3 regions of the Paenibacillus sp. PSB04 genome follow, and region 2 is predicted to be linked to each of the others. Evidence: riboswitches for the same ligand, from Rfam matches in the RefSeq annotation. Region 2 holds a riboswitch; each other region holds the start of a gene.
The links. A riboswitch is a leader RNA that binds a small molecule or an ion and turns the genes downstream of it on or off. The one in region 2 is predicted to bind cyclic di-AMP.
Positions count from the first base shown of each region.

Region 1: another riboswitch for cyclic di-AMP. It lies ahead of K2F33_RS14555 (TrkH family potassium uptake protein); the one in region 2 lies ahead of K2F33_RS01860 (hypothetical protein).
Region 3: another riboswitch for cyclic di-AMP. It lies ahead of K2F33_RS07005 (C40 family peptidase); the one in region 2 lies ahead of K2F33_RS01860 (hypothetical protein).

Region 1 is NZ_CP081301.1:3,158,285-3,163,814, reverse strand. It holds gene K2F33_RS14565 (cation:proton antiporter) at 1-1,016, opposite strand, end outside; gene K2F33_RS14560 (potassium channel family protein) at 1,036-1,707, opposite strand; gene K2F33_RS14555 (TrkH family potassium uptake protein) at 1,794-3,134, opposite strand; cyclic di-AMP (ydaO/yuaA leader) riboswitch at 3,202-3,345, opposite strand; gene K2F33_RS14550 (CPBP family intramembrane glutamic endopeptidase) at 3,604-5,298, shown strand; gene uvrC (excinuclease ABC subunit UvrC) at 5,267-5,530, opposite strand, start outside.
Region 2 is NZ_CP081301.1:361,770-367,299, reverse strand. It holds gene K2F33_RS01885 (PAS domain-containing protein) at 1-404, opposite strand, end outside; gene K2F33_RS01880 (helix-turn-helix domain-containing protein) at 651-1,007, shown strand; gene K2F33_RS01875 (urease accessory UreF family protein) at 1,097-1,756, opposite strand; tRNA gene K2F33_RS01870 (tRNA-Leu) at 2,010-2,092, shown strand; gene K2F33_RS01865 (glutathione peroxidase) at 2,237-2,731, opposite strand; cyclic di-AMP (ydaO/yuaA leader) riboswitch at 3,042-3,252, shown strand; cyclic di-AMP (ydaO/yuaA leader) riboswitch at 3,375-3,549, shown strand; gene K2F33_RS01860 (hypothetical protein) at 3,685-4,074, shown strand; gene kdpF (K(+)-transporting ATPase subunit F) at 4,216-4,293, shown strand; gene kdpA (potassium-transporting ATPase subunit KdpA) at 4,364-5,530, shown strand, end outside.
Region 3 is NZ_CP081301.1:1,440,871-1,446,400, reverse strand. It holds gene K2F33_RS07020 (M1 family metallopeptidase) at 1-553, shown strand, start outside; gene K2F33_RS07015 (hypothetical protein) at 564-1,406, shown strand; cyclic di-AMP (ydaO/yuaA leader) riboswitch at 1,680-1,817, shown strand; gene K2F33_RS07010 (C40 family peptidase) at 1,822-2,289, shown strand; cyclic di-AMP (ydaO/yuaA leader) riboswitch at 2,666-2,805, shown strand; gene K2F33_RS07005 (C40 family peptidase) at 2,809-3,300, shown strand; gene K2F33_RS07000 (GNAT family N-acetyltransferase) at 3,522-4,010, shown strand; gene K2F33_RS06995 (c-type cytochrome) at 4,175-4,534, shown strand; gene K2F33_RS06990 (4a-hydroxytetrahydrobiopterin dehydratase) at 4,618-4,923, opposite strand; gene K2F33_RS06985 (hypothetical protein) at 5,110-5,403, opposite strand.

The sequences.
Region 1 (5,530 bases), 2.8 Mb from region 2:
ACCTTGCGGTCGGGCAGGGCGCAGAGCAGAATCGTGATGGGCCGGGCGATGACCATCAGCACCAGGACCGCCGCCAGGCTTGGCCAGAAGTAATCGCCAAGCACCCGGAAGTTGACCTGGCTGCCGAGCAGGATGAAAATCAGCATCCGCATCATGACGCTCGTATTGTCCGCAAACGATGCGGTCTCCTCCAGCTTATCGTCCATTGACAGCCCGAACGTATCCGCGTTCCCCCAGATCAGCCCGGCCACGAAGGTCGCCATAAATCCGCTGACATGAATCAGGTCCCCTATTAAATAAGAAGAAAGTGCGACGACGATCATCGTGATCGTCGTGTAGTCCTTCAGGACGCCAAGCCGGAAATGGGCGACGAGATACGTAAGAATCATAGATACGACGGCGCCGACGAGAATGCCGCCAACGGCGGTTTTCACGAAGTCCCAGCCCATCGTCCCGATATGTAAGGAACCGCTGCCCGTCACCGCGGCCAGCAGCGCAAAGGTCAGAATCGAGCCGGTCGCATCGTTGAAGGCAGACTCGCTCTCCACCGTCTCCCGGACCCTTTCCTTGATCTTTACCTGCTTGAACACAGGAATGATCGAAGCGGGGTCAGTCGAGGCAATGACGGCGGCGGCCAGGAAGGCTACGAGCCAGTCCAGCCCGAACAGGTAATGCACGGCAGCTCCGACGATCAAGGTCGTGACGATAACGCCGGGAACGCTCAGCATAGAAAGTGTGATCCATACCTTCCGCAGCCCGCTCAGCTTCAGGTTACGGCCGCCGTCAAACAGAATAAGCGCCGACCCAACGGTGAGGATCAGCTGGTTGATGAGGGAGCTGCTTGTTTCGTTGATCAGATGCAGCCCCTGCCCAAGCAGCATGCCTGCCACGATAAACACAGCAACGTCCGGAAGCCTGAGCCAGGAGGCCAGTCTTCCGGACAGCATGCCGACGGCAATGATAAACAGCAGCAGTATTAAAATGTGATGAATAATTTCGGTCGTCGGGGATTCCATGTCTGTCTCACTTCCGGATTTATGACTTGACGTTCACCGCTTCGCTCTCGAAGCGGTCGATATTGCTGTTGGAGCCAATGATGACCATGATGTCGCCCGCATGCAGCTGGTCCATCGCCGTCGGCGCGACGATGACTCCCTCGGTACGATGGAGCGCAACAATGCTGCATCCGTACCGGGCTCTCGTATTGACTTCGCTCAGCGTCTTCCCGTTCAGGCATTGCGGTACGGTCATCTCCACGATGCTGTAATCTTTGGACAGCTCAATGTAATCCAGCAAATTCGGCGTCACGAGCTGGTGCGCCACCCGGATGCCCATGTCCCGCTCCGGAAAGATTACCCGGTCCACGCCCAGCTTGGACAAGGCTTTGCCGTGCAGCATGGAGATGGCCTTCGCCACTACGGTCTGAACGCCGAGTTCCTTCAGCAGGATTGCGGCCAGGATGCTCATCTGGATATCGTCCCCTATCGCCACGATTCCGCAGTCAAAATTGCGGATTCCCAGCGATTTGAGAACCTCCTCATCGGTTGCATCCGCCACCACGGCGTGGGTCAGATGCTCGCTCATATCATTGACCACTTCTTCATTGATGTCTACCCCAAGCACCTCATAACCCAGATCCATAAGCTCCATGGCCAAGCTTGAGCCGAACCTCCCTAAACCGATCACGACAAACTGCTGTGTTTTCATTTCTTTCCAGATGCTCCTTATCCTTTAATGTTGGTTCTATATATGGTTCTTATAACAATATTGAAACTTTGAATCACCCAAATTCCTTACCCGATAATGATCTTACCTTCGGGATGACGGTACAGCTCCTTGCCCTTCTTCGGACCAAGCGCGTAGGCGAAGGTCAGCGGCCCAAGACGGCCGGCAAACATCGTCAGGCAGATCAGGATTTTCCCGATCAAGGACAAATGCGGCGTCAGCCCGAGCGATAATCCTACGGTGCCGAAAGCCGAAGTCGTCTCGTACAGGATCATCAAAAAGCTGCTGTCTTCTGTTGTGGACAGAATCATCGATACGCCGACCACCAGAAACAAGGCCAGAAAGGTAATGGTCAACGCTTTGAAAATCCGCTCCTGCGCCAAACGGTACCGGTACAGGACGATATCGTCGCGGCCGCGGATCATCGCGATCACCGCACCGACGAGGATGGTGAACGTCGTGGTCTTGATCCCGCCCCCGGTAGAGCCCGGCGACGCGCCGATAAACATCAGAATGATCGTGAAAAATTGCGATGCCTGGCGCATATCTGCCAAGTTCAGCGTATTCGCCCCTGCCGTCCGCGGCGTGACCGACTGGAACAGCGAGGCGAGAATTTTGCCACCCCAATTCAGCGAACCGAGCGTCTTGGGATTCGTGAATTCAAAGATAAAGATGACGACTGCTCCGACCACAATCAGGGCACCGGTCATGGACAGCACCACTTTGCTGTGGAGCGACAGTTTCCGGTGTACCTGGTAATCCACCAGATCGGACATGACGATAAAGCCGATGCCGCCGGATACGATCAGAAACATCACGACAAAATTGACGAGCGGATCGTATACAAATCCCGTCAAGCTGTTAAAATGGCCGAACAGGTCAAATCCCGCATTATTGAACATGGACACGCCATGAAATATTCCAAAATAGATCGCTTTTCCAAGAGGCATATCGAACGACCACCGGATGGCAAGCAGCAGTGCTCCGCAGCCTTCGATCGTCAACGAAAAAAATATGACTTTCCGGATCAGACGGACGATGCCTTCCATCGTATTCTGATTCATCGCTTCCTGCAGCAGGAGCCGGTCCCGGAGTGAAATCCGGCGCTTGAAAGCCAGGGCAACCAGGGTAGCCATCGTCATAAAGCCGAGTCCCCCGACTTGAATCAGCAGCATAATGACTACTTGGCCGAACGTGCTGAAGTACAGCCCCGTGTCTTTGACAACCAAACCGGTCACGCAGGTCGCCGAGGTTGCCGTAAACAAGGCATCAATAAAACTCAGCGGTTTTCCCGTCGTGTTCGAAATCGGCAAGGTGAGCAGTATGGCTCCGATCAAAATAATGGCCGCAAAACCCAGAGTTAATATTTGCGGAGGGGCCAGCCGGAACCACTTCCATTTCCCAATCAATACATTCACCTCTTTAAAAAAGTCAAAAGAAAAAAAGCATCGGAAATCCAATGCCTTTCGGTTTGGCTCCTGCATGCACGACGCCTACGAGGTTAGCTGACGGATTCGGGCATGCACAGGTTGCCCTATTCGCGGACTAAAACATCCAACGAAATTCACCCCAAAAAATTGGTTCCCCCGTTTTCACTTGGAAATTCGGCGTTCTTATTCATTTGCATCAAAATTATAATCTTTATTGTAGGACTTCACAAAGGCCTTTTTCTGATGAATTGGATGGAAAACAGCCTGATTCGCAATGCAGGTGGACACGGTCTGCGGTTATCTTCTCTTTTCGATGGCTTTCCTTGATTTTCATCGTTTTTTCACCACTATTTTCAGGGTATACTGGTTTTGGGCGAATCTTCTATGTTATGTTTACCGTACTGTATTGGGGGGAATGGTATCTTTATCACATTCAAGGGGGGATTTCATGGACCGGTTAAACCAGCCGCTGGAAATCAGGGCCAATTATAAATGGCTGGGCATTTTGGGGGTCATCGGCCTTATTTTATTCTTTTTTGTACAAGTGTTTCCGCAGACGAGCTCGGAGACGCTAGAGGGGCAAACGACCAAGGTCATCAGCAAATCGGAGGCGGAAGCAGCCGCCAAAGCGTTTGCCTCGGACCGGTTGACTATTCAAACAGGCATTGCAGATAAGCCGCTCGTCACGTACCAGTCGGAATCGGACCTTTACGGTTATTTATCCAGAGAGAAGCTTCTTAACGAATATAACAAGAAATACGAATCGAAGTATCCTTATGACGTGTTCCGGGTGCGGCTGCCCGAGTCGAGCGATCAGGGATATGTCAATGTAGACGTACATATGAACACGGGCAAGGTCGTCGGGTTTTCCATCACGCCTCCGTACTCCAAGTATGCTGCCGCGATGGCTGAATCGAACGAAACCATGCGCAAGCAGAAACTGAGAATTGTGGAAGGCAACATGACGCTGGAGGATAAAGAGGAAATCGCCTCGTCCTGGCTGCAGAAGCTGGGCTATAACACCGGCTCCCTGAAAGTATCGAGCGGCAAGGATGAGCCCGGATTGATCTATACCGACTCCTCCTCGCACATCGGGGAATCGCAGTTGGAATTCAAGTTTGCCTTTGAGGATGGGGAGCTTCACTCCTTCCTCCCTGGATTTTCGGTCCCATCCGCTCATACGGCTTATGTAGAGAAGCAGACCAAAAGCGCCACGATGCTGACCATGCTGGGATACGGACTGTTTACGATCGTGCTCGGCATTCTCGCCATCATTTACAGTGCACTGACGCGGCGGTACACCTCCTTTGCACGCGGGCTGTTTTTGTCCTTGTTTTATTTTGTTGTCTCATTGCTGACGACTTATAACATGCTGCCAGTGCTGGAAGCGGAAGGCTTCTCCCAGTTCGGGATCATCGCGGCCATGGTCGTTCAGGTGATCCTGAGCATAGCCATGACGGTGCTCCTGTATTTCTCCCTGGTCGGCGGGGACGGACTATGGCGCAAAGCCGGTTACAACGCCTGGGCCCGCGCCAAAGAGCCTGGATATGGGCGTTACGTGCTCCACAGCATGTTCACCGGGTATTTGTGGGCGTTTATCCTGATGGGGGCGCAGTCGGTGATCTATCTCGTCCTGGACCGGACGATCCACAGCTGGTCCACGACGGACGCCTCGCAGTCCCCGTATAACATGCTGTATCCGTGGATGCTGCCGATCATGGCCTGGATGGCCGGCATCTCCGAGGAAGCCGTGTACCGCCTGTTCGGCATACCGATGCTGAAGAAAATCGTAAGGAACACATTTGTCGCCTGCGTCATTCCGACGCTGATTTGGGCCTTCGGCCATACGCTGTACCCGATCTACCCGATATACACCCGGCCGATTGAGCTCCTGTTCATCGGTCTCCTGTTCAGCTTGATCTTCCTGCGTCACGGCTACATCGCGGTCATGTTCGCCCACGTCGTGTTCGACAGTATCCTGATGAGCTTCAGCTTGTTCAGCATGGGGGATCTGACGAACATTTTGGCGGGCGTGGTCACCTGCGTCATGCCGTTTATCGTCGCCTGGGTCATTTACCTGTTTTACGGCAAAAAGAAGGAGAAGCCGTATGCTACGACTCCTCCTCCTGAAGGGCTGCTATAATTTGTCCGGCGAGCTTGTCGCCGATCGAGAGAGGCCGGAAGTCTTCAATCCGGGCCTCTTTTATTTTTTTGAGCGAGCCAAAATGCTTCAGCAGCAGCTTACGCCGCTTCTCGCCGATGCCCGGGATGGCGTCGAGCTTGGATGCCACCATCGACTTGCCGCGCTGCTCGCGGTGGAAGGTGATGGCGAACCGGTGCACCTCATCCTGGATGCGCTGGAGCAGGTAGAACTC
Region 2 (5,530 bases):
ATCAAGTCGTTCTCGAGCTGCTTGCTTCGGCTGATATCCGACAGGCAGACGATCATTCCCCGGGGTTCCTCCCTGGCGCCGTTCCGGAGCGGGAAAGCCTCGATTTGAAACCAGCGGGAGGGCTGGATGCAGCTCGACCGGAATTCGTTCCTGTAGTATGTAGAAATACCCTGCAAAACCGCCTGGAGTCTGTCCAGGTCTTGTTCGTCTTCTCCCGAAAGGGCGTCGGCGATTTGCATAAAATTAATACCAACCCAGTTAAAGGATTGGGGGACGCCTTCGTCATACGCGCTTTGAATCCAGGCGTGGTTCACTGAAATGATAACTCCTCCGGCATCCACGACGGCAATACATTGCCTCATGGCATGGATCAATTCATGATAAGAAATGTCGAGTGTGTGCAAAAGCGGTCGCTCCCTGTCTTGGTATTGGTCATAAGCGGGCCCGAATCGCGTTGGAAAGGTAACGTCAGATATGAAGTGAATGATTGCAGGGCGGTTGGATTAGAAAAGGGACTAATGATACAATAAGAGCCATAGGTATGGAAATTCCTAATATAAAGAATACTATACACGTTTTTGCGTCATATTGCAAGCATAAAATTACTTAAATGCGTCGTTTTTTGCGACATGACTGGAAGGCGGTTTTTTATGCAATCCATTTACGGACGTATTGAGGCATTGATTAAGCAGAAGGGGATGACCAAAAAGTCGTTTTGCGAGCAGCTTAATATCAGCACGGGGAATTTCGGAGATTGGAAAAGGGGGAAGTCCACCCCGAGCACCAATAAATTGATCGAAATTTCGAGCTTTTTCGGCGTCAGCCTTGATTGGCTGATTCTGGGCAAGGAACCGGGGCCGTATATGGTGAAAGAGCAGCAGGATCCTTATTTGTGGGAAAACGGAAGGCAGTTAAACGAAATGCCGCTATCCGATCACGAGAAGGAGTTTATCAAGGAGTACATCAAGTTTGTGGAATACCGGAAGAACCAGTCCCGCGATCAGTAAGATGAAGGTCAAGTACATACATGGGAACAGAAAAGGCACTTCGCTGCGGCAGGGCAGAGCGGAGTGCCTTTGTGGTGTTGTTAAAGAGATCACGAGGCGATATGGGAGTCGTTCTCCTGGATATTAAAAAGGTCTGTGGGCAGGGAATCTTTCTCCGCTGTCCATGCGCGCTCCATTTCAGCCGTCCATTTGCCGGCCAACGCTTTGGCGTCGTGAGGCGGAATGCTCAGCGAGCGGGCAGCGAGCTGGATGCATGTGCAGACCGCAGATTGCATATAGCCATAAACGGTGTGGTCGCGGCTGGACCCGAGCTGATAGTTGACATAGGCATGCGCCGTGGCCAGGCAGACGGGAGACAGCTCCTTCTGCGCGAGTTCGTCAAGAACCTTCAGATTGAGCCAGGGGTACAGGGCCTGGGCCAGTTTCAAAAGTCTTCTGCCCCGTTGGCGCACCGCTTCATCATTTTCATGGGCAGCGATTCCTCCGAGGATGTACCGGTCAATTCGGGCGATCTGACGGATATCCCGTTGGTCGGCAGCTGCGTAAATCGCCTGAATGGCCGCGCCGTCTTGGCGGACCAAACGATTCATCATCGGATGAAGGATGAACCCTTCCAGCTCTTCCTGGCTCTGGATGCGCCCTTCTGCAATTCGGGTTTGGAGGTCAAACACATGGCTGAAGCCTCCGACCGACAAGTCGTTATCCAGCGTTTGCACGTAATCGAGCAGTTTGGTGCTTTTGTCGTTCAACGCGGTCACCTCCATATTATTGTGGTAATAAATATTACATGAATTGCGAAGTGAAATCATCGATCACTATTATTTGTAAGTTAATATTACATAAATATTGTGGTTTGTCAATGTTAGGGCGACTTGATCTCTGTTTTTGTTGTTTGATGTGTTATATAATATTACATGTATGGTGTTTTAATGTATTTCCCTTTACAATTCGGATGATTTTGTGTATAATAAAAAAGTTCGCTAAATGAACTTTGGATATTATGCGGTAGTGGTGGAATGGCAGACACGCTATCTTGAGGGGGTAGTGGGCGTACGCCCGTGGAGGTTCGAGTCCTCTCTACCGCATCTATGAACACAGAAAGAAGCTTCCTTGGAGAAATCCAGGGGAGCTTCTTTTTTTGCTTATTGCATTTTCGTATATTTCGGGGTCCCGCAAAGCTAGTGAATTCGGATCGCAGCAAGTAGCGTTATTTTGTAGGGCTGATTTGCCTATTCGCTTTTTCCGGATGCAAGCAGCTTGCGGATGTCGTTTTCGATTTTGTCCGGTGTCGTTTTGGGCGCGTAACGCTTGATGACCCTGCCCTTGGAGTCGACCAGGAACTTGGTAAAGTTCCACTTGACCGCTTTCGATCCGAGCACGCCCGGCGCTTCCCGGGTCAGGTATTGAAACAGTGGATGGGCGTTGCTGCCCTTGACGTCGATCTTCTCAAACATCGGGAACGTGACCCCGTAATTCATCTGGCAGAATTCGCCGATCTCCTCGCTGGTACCGGGCTCCTGATTGGCAAACTGGTTACTCGGAAAACCGAGAATTTGAAAATGATGGTCGCGGAACTCGTCGTACAGCTCCTGCAGCCCGCGAAACTGCGGCGTAAATCCGCATTTGCTGGCCGTGTTCACGATCAGCAGCACGTCACCTTCATATTCCTTTAACGATACCTCTTTGCCGCGCAGCGTGTTCACTTGAAAATCATAGACGCTCACTGCCATCCTCCTCCTTTTGTGCTGCTATGAATCATCATCCAGCCGAAGCATTTACCAAGCACACAATTTAATTTTAAACGATTGAACTGTAATGTCAATGCGGATATTCCTGCGAGCCAGTGTCCCCGAATGACCTGGATTCCATAAATGCGCCAAATCGGGAGCATGGAAGAGGTAGAAGTCAAAAAGCCAAAATGTAAGCGCTAATAAGGTCCTGAATGTTCCAAAATTCGCGGTTCATGATTTTTAGACTGCCTTTACAGCTTGGAAGGAGCGGGTGTATGATTCAGAGCGTATTCAATACAGTTTCCATTACTAATCGCTGAGTTTCCGCAAAAAAGCGCGGAAATCGGGGGAACCAAACGCGTGCCATGGAGCAGCGAACCGGTGTGAGAGTCGGGGGTCTGCTGCCAGCCGCAGGGGTGAATCCCGGCTACGGATGCCATGGATCCGGCCGGGTAGAGCGACTCTCACCGCTCGAATCCGTCAGCTAACCTCGTAAGCGTCGTTTGAGAGAGGAATGATGAAACTTGCGACCCGAATAAACTTTCGGATCACAGGGGGATCAGCTGGCCTCTGTGTTTTTTTTACCCTTTTTTAGCTTACTGGAACAAAAGAGAGCATTCATCACAATCACATACACTTATCAATAACGCTTAATTTCGGCCGGAAAGGGCCGGGAGCGGGGGAACCACAGCGGCCGCCTGGAATGGAAGCCGCCGGGGTGAATCTTTCCGGTACGGTAAGTACCGGAAGGTAGGGCGACTCTCACGCCCGAATCCGACAGCTAACCTCGTCAGCGTAACGGGAGAGGCAGCACTTATCGTGCGCATTTTGAATATAGGACGATCCTATTCATATTCGTCCAAATTCAAGAAGCCGCGGGAAAGGTCCTTCTTTCCCTGCGGCTTCTTTTGCGTATTCGCGGCTGCCGCACAGGAGGAGCCTTTGAAATGGACAACGTCGTCATCGTGACCGCGCCGAACGAGGCGGGACGCAATTTTATCAAGCTGCTGATGTATTGGAAGAGGCCCTTTGCCGTTCTGACCAACAGTGCCCGGGAGGAACGCCTCTTGAGAAAAATGGGGGTGCAGCAGATCATCCGGCTGAATACGAATCACGCGGAGGATTGGGTGGTGCCCGAAATAGAGGTCGGCAAAATCTTTCTGTTTGAAAGCAGCCTCAACCTGACCTGCCGCTATTTGCAAATCTGCCGTCCCTGGACGTCGGAACCGGTATATGTCATTACGCAGAGGGGCAGCTCACCCGGCATTTACCGGGGGCTTGGTGCAGATCACATCATTTATACCTTAAACGGCGAAGTCGGATTTTTACTGAAATAAAGATGATTCTAACCATGCAAAGGAGAGACCGGAAACGATGATGGATGTATATATGATACTTGCGCTCGCTGCCACCTTTGGCGTGTTCTTGTTATTTCTTCATTGGTGCGGCCGAGTGGTGGAAGAAGGGGGCAAAGACCAATGATTGTCGTTGGGGCATTCGCCGTGCTTGTCTTTATCTATTTGGTTTACGCCTTGATCCATCCGGAAAAATTTTGACGGGGAATTTTAAATCTGTAAGCCTTAAGGGGCCAAAGCAGAACATGCTCGTAAGAGGGGGAAGCCAGCCTTGGATATTTTGCAAATTTGTATCGTCATTTTCGTGCTCCTGCTGCTCGTGAAGCCGGTAGGCACTTACGTATATCATATATTCTCCAATGAACCGAACCGGACGGACCGGATTTTCGGCGGCGTGGAAAGAGTTTTATACCGGATCATCGGGCTGAAGCAGCGGGGCAGCATGAATTGGAAAAAGTACGCGCTCAGCATGATCGCAACCAATATCTTTCTGGTAGCGATCAGCTATATATTGCTGCGAACGATGGGCGCCCTTCCGGGCAACCCGAGCGGCATCGGCAATATGGAGGCTAGCCTGTCCTTCAACACGGTCATCAGCTTTATGACGAACACGAACCTCCAGCATTACAGCGGAGAGAGCGGCATGTCTTATTTTGGCCAAATGATCGTCATCACGATGATGATGTTTACCTCGGCAGCCTCGGGCCTGGCTATCGCTATTGCTTTTATGCGCGGCATCACCCGCAGGGGTGAGGGGCTCGGGAACTTCTTCGAGGATTTTATCAAGGCGCATGTCCGCCTGTTCGTGCCGCTTGCCCTCATCGTAACCCTGGTGCTGGTCGGGCTCAAAGTGCCGCAGACGCTGGAGCCGATGCGGGCCGTGCAAACGCTGGGAGGCGGCGTGCAGCAGATTCCGCTGGGTCCTGTGGCCTCGCTGGAATCGATCAAGCACCTCGGAACGAACGGGGGAGGTTTCTTCGGCGTCAATTCGGCCCATCCGTTCGAGAACCCAAGCCCGCTGACCAACGTGATCGAAATTCTCAGCATGTGGACGATTTCGGCGTCACTGCCTTACACGTTCGGACGGTTCGCCCGGAACAAGAAGCAGGGCTGGATGATTTTCAGCGTCATGATGACGCTGTTCGTAGCGTTCCTGTGCCTGACGTATTTCTCGGAAAAAGCCGGCAACCCGCTGATCAACCAGCTTGGCATCAACAGCTCGGGCGGCAGCATGGAAGGCAAGGAGGTGCGCTTTGGCATCGCGCAGTCCGCGTTGTTCACAACCGTCACCACCGCCGCAACGACGGGGTCGGTCAACAACATGCATGATACGCTGACGCCGCTGGGAGGACTTGCGCCCTTGGCCGAAATGATGCTGAACGTCGTGTTCGGCGGCAAGGGGGTCGGTTTCGTCAATATGATCATGTATGCAATCCTC
Region 3 (5,530 bases), 1.1 Mb from region 2:
CAAGATGGTCCTGAAAGAAATGGAGACGCTGACCGGCGCCCAGACCATGAAGAAAATCATGTCCACCTATGCGAAGAAATACCGTTTCCAACATCCTGCCACGGCGGATTTTCAAAAGGTGGTCGAGCAGGTAACCAGCAAGTCGTGGCAAACCTTCTTCGATCAATATGTATACGGCAGCCAGATGGCCGATTTTTCGGTCGACGAAATTACGGTGCGCAAGGATAAGGAATCGGCGCAGCCCCGGTACGATTCTTTGGTGAAGGTCAGCAAAAAGGGCGGCGATCTGCCGCAGGTGCCGATACTGTTCACGTTTACGGACGGGCATCAGATCAAAAAGGTTTGGGACGTAAAGAACGCCAGCACCCAGTTCAAGCTGACATACAGCTCCCCGCTGGCCTGGGCCATGATCGATCCCGGCTATACGATCGTGCTGGAAAACAAACATGTGAACAACTACCTGAAGGCGGACATGGATCATAAAGTGCTCCTCCGCTGGAACGTAAGCATTACCAAGCTGATTGAAACCCTGCTTGGAAGTCTGTCCTGGTGAGGTGAGAGCAGTGAAATCCTATATTGTTAACGGTTGGAAAAGCGTCAAAGACCAATTTTATGTCATGATCATCATGTTCCTGTACCAGCTGCTCTGGGGCTACTTCCTGTACCGTCTGATCGATTCGGCGGTCGTGCCGCTGCTGATGCGGTATCCCGATCCCCCGCCGACCGAACTCAGCCAGGTCCTCTATTATGTAGAGGGACAGATGAGCTTGACGCAAAGCAGCACCGTGCATACTTACCTTTGGGTTCTCCTGGGAATGGTCGCCCTCCGCATGCTGCTGACCCCATTTATCCACGCGGGCATCTTCTACGGCCTGCACCGGGAGCATCAGGGGGAACGCGGACTGTTTTTCTTCCAGGGCATGAAGCTGCACGGCAAAACGGTATTTCTTTTTCACCTGATCGAATGGGTGCTTATCGCCGCTCCGTTATACTGGATGATCCCGAAGATGTATCCCATCCTGCTCAGCGCGATCCAAAACCATGCCCAGCTGCTTCACTGCATCCCGTACATTGCAGTCTGGCTTCTGTACTGCTACATCGTCCATCAGATGATTCTGTTCATGCAGTTTGGCAAAACCGGTGGAACCAGCATGTTCTCCTCGCTCTGGATCTGCCTGCGAAGCGCGCTGCCGGTCATCGGCATATCCGTTCTGCTGGGCGCGGTCAGCCTGCTCTTGTATGGCATTACCAGCAGCGTCTCTCTGATCTGGGCAGGGCTTGCCACCCTGATTATCCAACAGGGCTACCATATGGTCAGCTGTATCTTTAAATTATGGAATATCTCCTCCCAATATGATTTGTGGCATCAGCAAATGAACCGTACGAAAAAAAATATTTCGGAATAGTTAAAATTTTGTCATCACTTTAATCCGCTGATAAAAGAAGAACCCCGTCTCTTTCTGTTGAAAAGAGGCGGGGTTTTTGTTGTAAAATGATTGTTAACCATTTGCCAAAGTATAAATCCTCTGTTAAAATAATCCGAGTACGAACTTAGTAACAACTTTGTAATCTTTGCTGTAACGATTTTGACTTTGCTGTAACTGATTTCATCATTTGTCCGTTCATTTGATTGGTATGTACGATTATAGGTAACTTGTCAGCATGTCCATTTCCGGTGCAATCATCACGAGCCGAATTCCCGGGCACCAGGAAGCGGGGGATCCAATTTTGGGTGAATTGATCTCGCTACAGAGGGATCATAGGGGACCTTCTACCGAATCCTTAAGCTAACCTCGCAGGCATTGGAAGGGGTTTATTTTTTTGAAGAAGAAGTTGGCAGCCGCAGCGCTGGGCCTTACACTTGCGTTCTCCATGGGCACCGGCAGCGTATTTGCGGATTCATCTCTGAATCACATCGTTAACAACACGATCGGCGTTTCTTACAAAACCGGCGGAACAACTACGAACGGCTTCGATTGCTCCGGTTTTACCCGTTACGTGTACCAAAAGCTGGGGTTAAACCTCCCGCGTGTATCCGCTGCGCAGTATAAAACAGGTACCGCTGTTTCCAAAAGCCAGCTGAGAGCAGGAGACCTGGTTTTCTTTAACACCCTAGGCGCAGGCGTTTCCCATGTCGGCATTTACATCGGCAACGGAAAATTCGCGCACGCGTCCTCTTCGAAAGGCGTTACCATCAGCAAACTGAGCCAAAGCTACTACGCCAACCGCTACGTTGGCGCCAAACGGGTCATGAGTACGGCCAAATATCAAGCTGCGGTTTACAATTGATTATCTCTCGAAAACAATGCATATCCATAACAACCCGCGCCGCTGATTTTTGCCGAAATCGCCCCGCGGGTTTGTTGTTACTTATTAGACGTACGAACCACCGAAAAGGTAACAGCATTTCAAAAATTTTTTTTACACGAGTAAATCCACGGTTTTCTCCTGTTTTTTCCACCCTTGTCATTTCTTTTACCCACTCGTCCAACAAATAAACATCATTTCCTATAAATTTTCCTACAAATCTTCTTTTTCTGTTAGAAACAATTGCCAAAGTCCGATTCCTTTGTTACAATAGTCCCAGCGATAGTAACAACTTTGTAATCTTTACCTGATACAAAGTTGCGAACGAATAAGAAGTAACAGGGAATGATACATAGTGTAAAAGTTCATGCCGAATTTCCTCACACTAAGGAAAGCGGGGGAACCAGTTATGGGTGAATTGATCTTGCTTCAGAGGGATCATAGGGGGCCTTCTACCGAATCCTTAAGCTAACCTCGCAGGCGCCGGAAGGGGTATTTTACTTGAAGAAGAAGCTTGCAGCAGCAGTCATGAGTTTCGCCATCGTGCTCACGGTCGGCACAGGAAGCGCTTTCGCGGATTCCAAGATGGATAAAGTGATCGACAGTGCGATCGGAACCAAGTACAGAACGGGCGGAACCACAACAAGCGGATTTGACTGCTCGGGATTTACAATGTATGTATTTGATCAATTGGGCATCGATCTGCCCCATCAATCTGGTTCCCAGTTCAGCATGGGTTCGGCCGTATCCCGCAGTGATCTGAGAGCAGGCGACTTGGTATTCTTTAATACATCGGGAGCCGGAGTATCCCATGTCGGAATTTACGTCGGCGACGGAAAATTCGCACATGCCTCCACTTCTCGCGGTGTGATCATCAGCTCTCTGAGCGACAGCTACTACGTCAACCGCTACGTTGGCGCCAAACGAATCATGAGTACGGATAAATACAAAACCGCCGCCGTCGATTCCGAGGACGTTGATGACGTCCAGTAATGCAGGTAAAGCAAGGGTACGAGATCCCGTAGAATGAGATTTTTGCCGAAATCTCCTTTTGCGGGATTTTTTGCGGACAGAAATGGGTAACCTTTCCATTCTCGCCCGCTACTCCTCATTTACCCCTCTATTCCGAAATTAAACAGATATCTGGGACAATCCGGAATATTTTTTCTCTAATGTTCAAATCCTACAGGGAGGTCTGGAAGGGAGATCTGCACATGAACCTCCAACATGAGAGCTTCATGATCGTTCCCATGACCCGGGAGCATGCTGAGACCGTCTGCAGCTGGGTGTACGAACCTCCATACGATTTATACGGCTGGCTGCCGTGGGATCAGATGGAGGCGCTTGGCGTCGAATTTGGTGATCCTGAGGTGAGGCAAAGCCAATATGTGTCCGTCCTGGATGCTGAACATACCTTGTGCGGGTTCGCGCAGTTCTTTCCCTTGGCAGGCGTGACCCGGCTTGGTGTTGGCATGCGGCCTGATTTATGCGGCCAGAGGCTGGGTAAGAGCTTTATGCAGGCTGTGATCGGCGCAGCCCGTGAAAAACGGCCTGGGGACGAAATCGACCTTGAAGTGCATACATGGAATAAGCGAGCCATCCGGGCTTACGGGAAGTCGGGGTTTGTCATCGCTGATACCTACCCCAAGCTGACCCCTGAAGGTGAACAGCTGTTTCACTGTATGGTCTATGAAGGGATCTAACTTGAAAATTCCATCATCATAAAAATGGTACAAATTTGTGTATTTTTGGTGGCCCCAAGTTTGGATTCGTTTGCTTTTTTGACACAAACTATTTGATGTGATGGCTTGTTCCGTTATAATGAAGGAATGAAGAATGACAGTTTACATAGAAAGGACGAAAACGGATGCAAAAATGGATCATGAGCGGTGTATTAACGATCGCAGTGGTTATGGCAATTGTGCTCATGTTTACGCTTCCAGGCAAAGAGCAGGTGGCGGAAGAAGAGAAGCCGACCATGCCGGAAGTTACGATGGACGCCGCAGCGGCTGAATCTACGATTAAAGCGCAAGGCTGCATTAGCTGTCACGGGGATCAGCTTCAGGGTGCCGTAGGCCCGAACCTTCAAAAGATCGGAAGCCAACTGTCCGCTGAAGAGATTTACACCATTATCACTAAAGGTAAAGGCGGCATGCCATCCTTTAAAGACAAGTTGAAAGCTGAAGAGATTGCCAATGTGGCCCAGTGGCTGGCTGAGAAGAAATAAAAGTTGTAACGCATACAGAAACACGCTTTGGAAGAACGGGACGTTCATCGCAAAGCGTGTTTTTATTTGCTGCATTATTCTCGTTACCTTTTTTCGCCGGAACGCATTTTTTCGAACAGTTCGTTAAATTGGTGGGCCTCCTTGACATCCAGGGACGTAATCCCGCCTTCATCCCATGAAGTCAAACGCAGCGTCACATTTTTATAATCAATCGTAATAAAGGGGTGGTGGCCAAAAGCCTCTGAAATGGCCGCAACCTCATCCACAAAGGAAATGCCCTTCATGAAATTGGAGAAAACGTATTTGCGCACAATCCAGCGGCCCTCTTCAAGCTCCCAGCCTTCCAGCTTAGACAAATGCGTTTCTACTTCTTCTTGCGTATATACCATTCTTCCGTTCCTCCCTGAAACCTAACATCCCCGAGGTTCACCAGGATGTGTCATTAATGTATGCTCGGGCGAAAAACCTTTACCCATTGTATTCATCCCTGAATGTAATCATGCTTCTCCAAGGAGAGTACATACGAATAATATCTTACCATGGACGGGTTTATAAAATCCATCCGGCCCCAGGGACTATATCAGTGAGACTACGGTCAGCTCCTCGTCGCCGATCAAGAGGTTGATCCGGTGATGGTCCTTGTCATACATCACGACACCGCTTCCAACGGTGATGACAGGTTCGGCTCCCAGCGCATAGAACAAATCCTCCGCCAGCGCCTCATGCACCTCACGCTTCTCTTCGATGCCCAGCTGCATCCAATCCTGCTCCGCCATTTCAAAAAATAAATAACTGTCCGGAATTTCCCCGACAGCTGCCGTCAAATCGGTCAATATGCCGTCATAGTCACGACCATGCTTAACGCCCATGCCATTCCCTCCAATATCGAAGTTTAGTTACTCATACGATCTATAAGCGATGATTGTGAATGGTGAATGCCCTGCTCCATGCGCCCCTGTGTCAGGGTCTCAAGTGGGCCATTCGTCACCCGTTTGT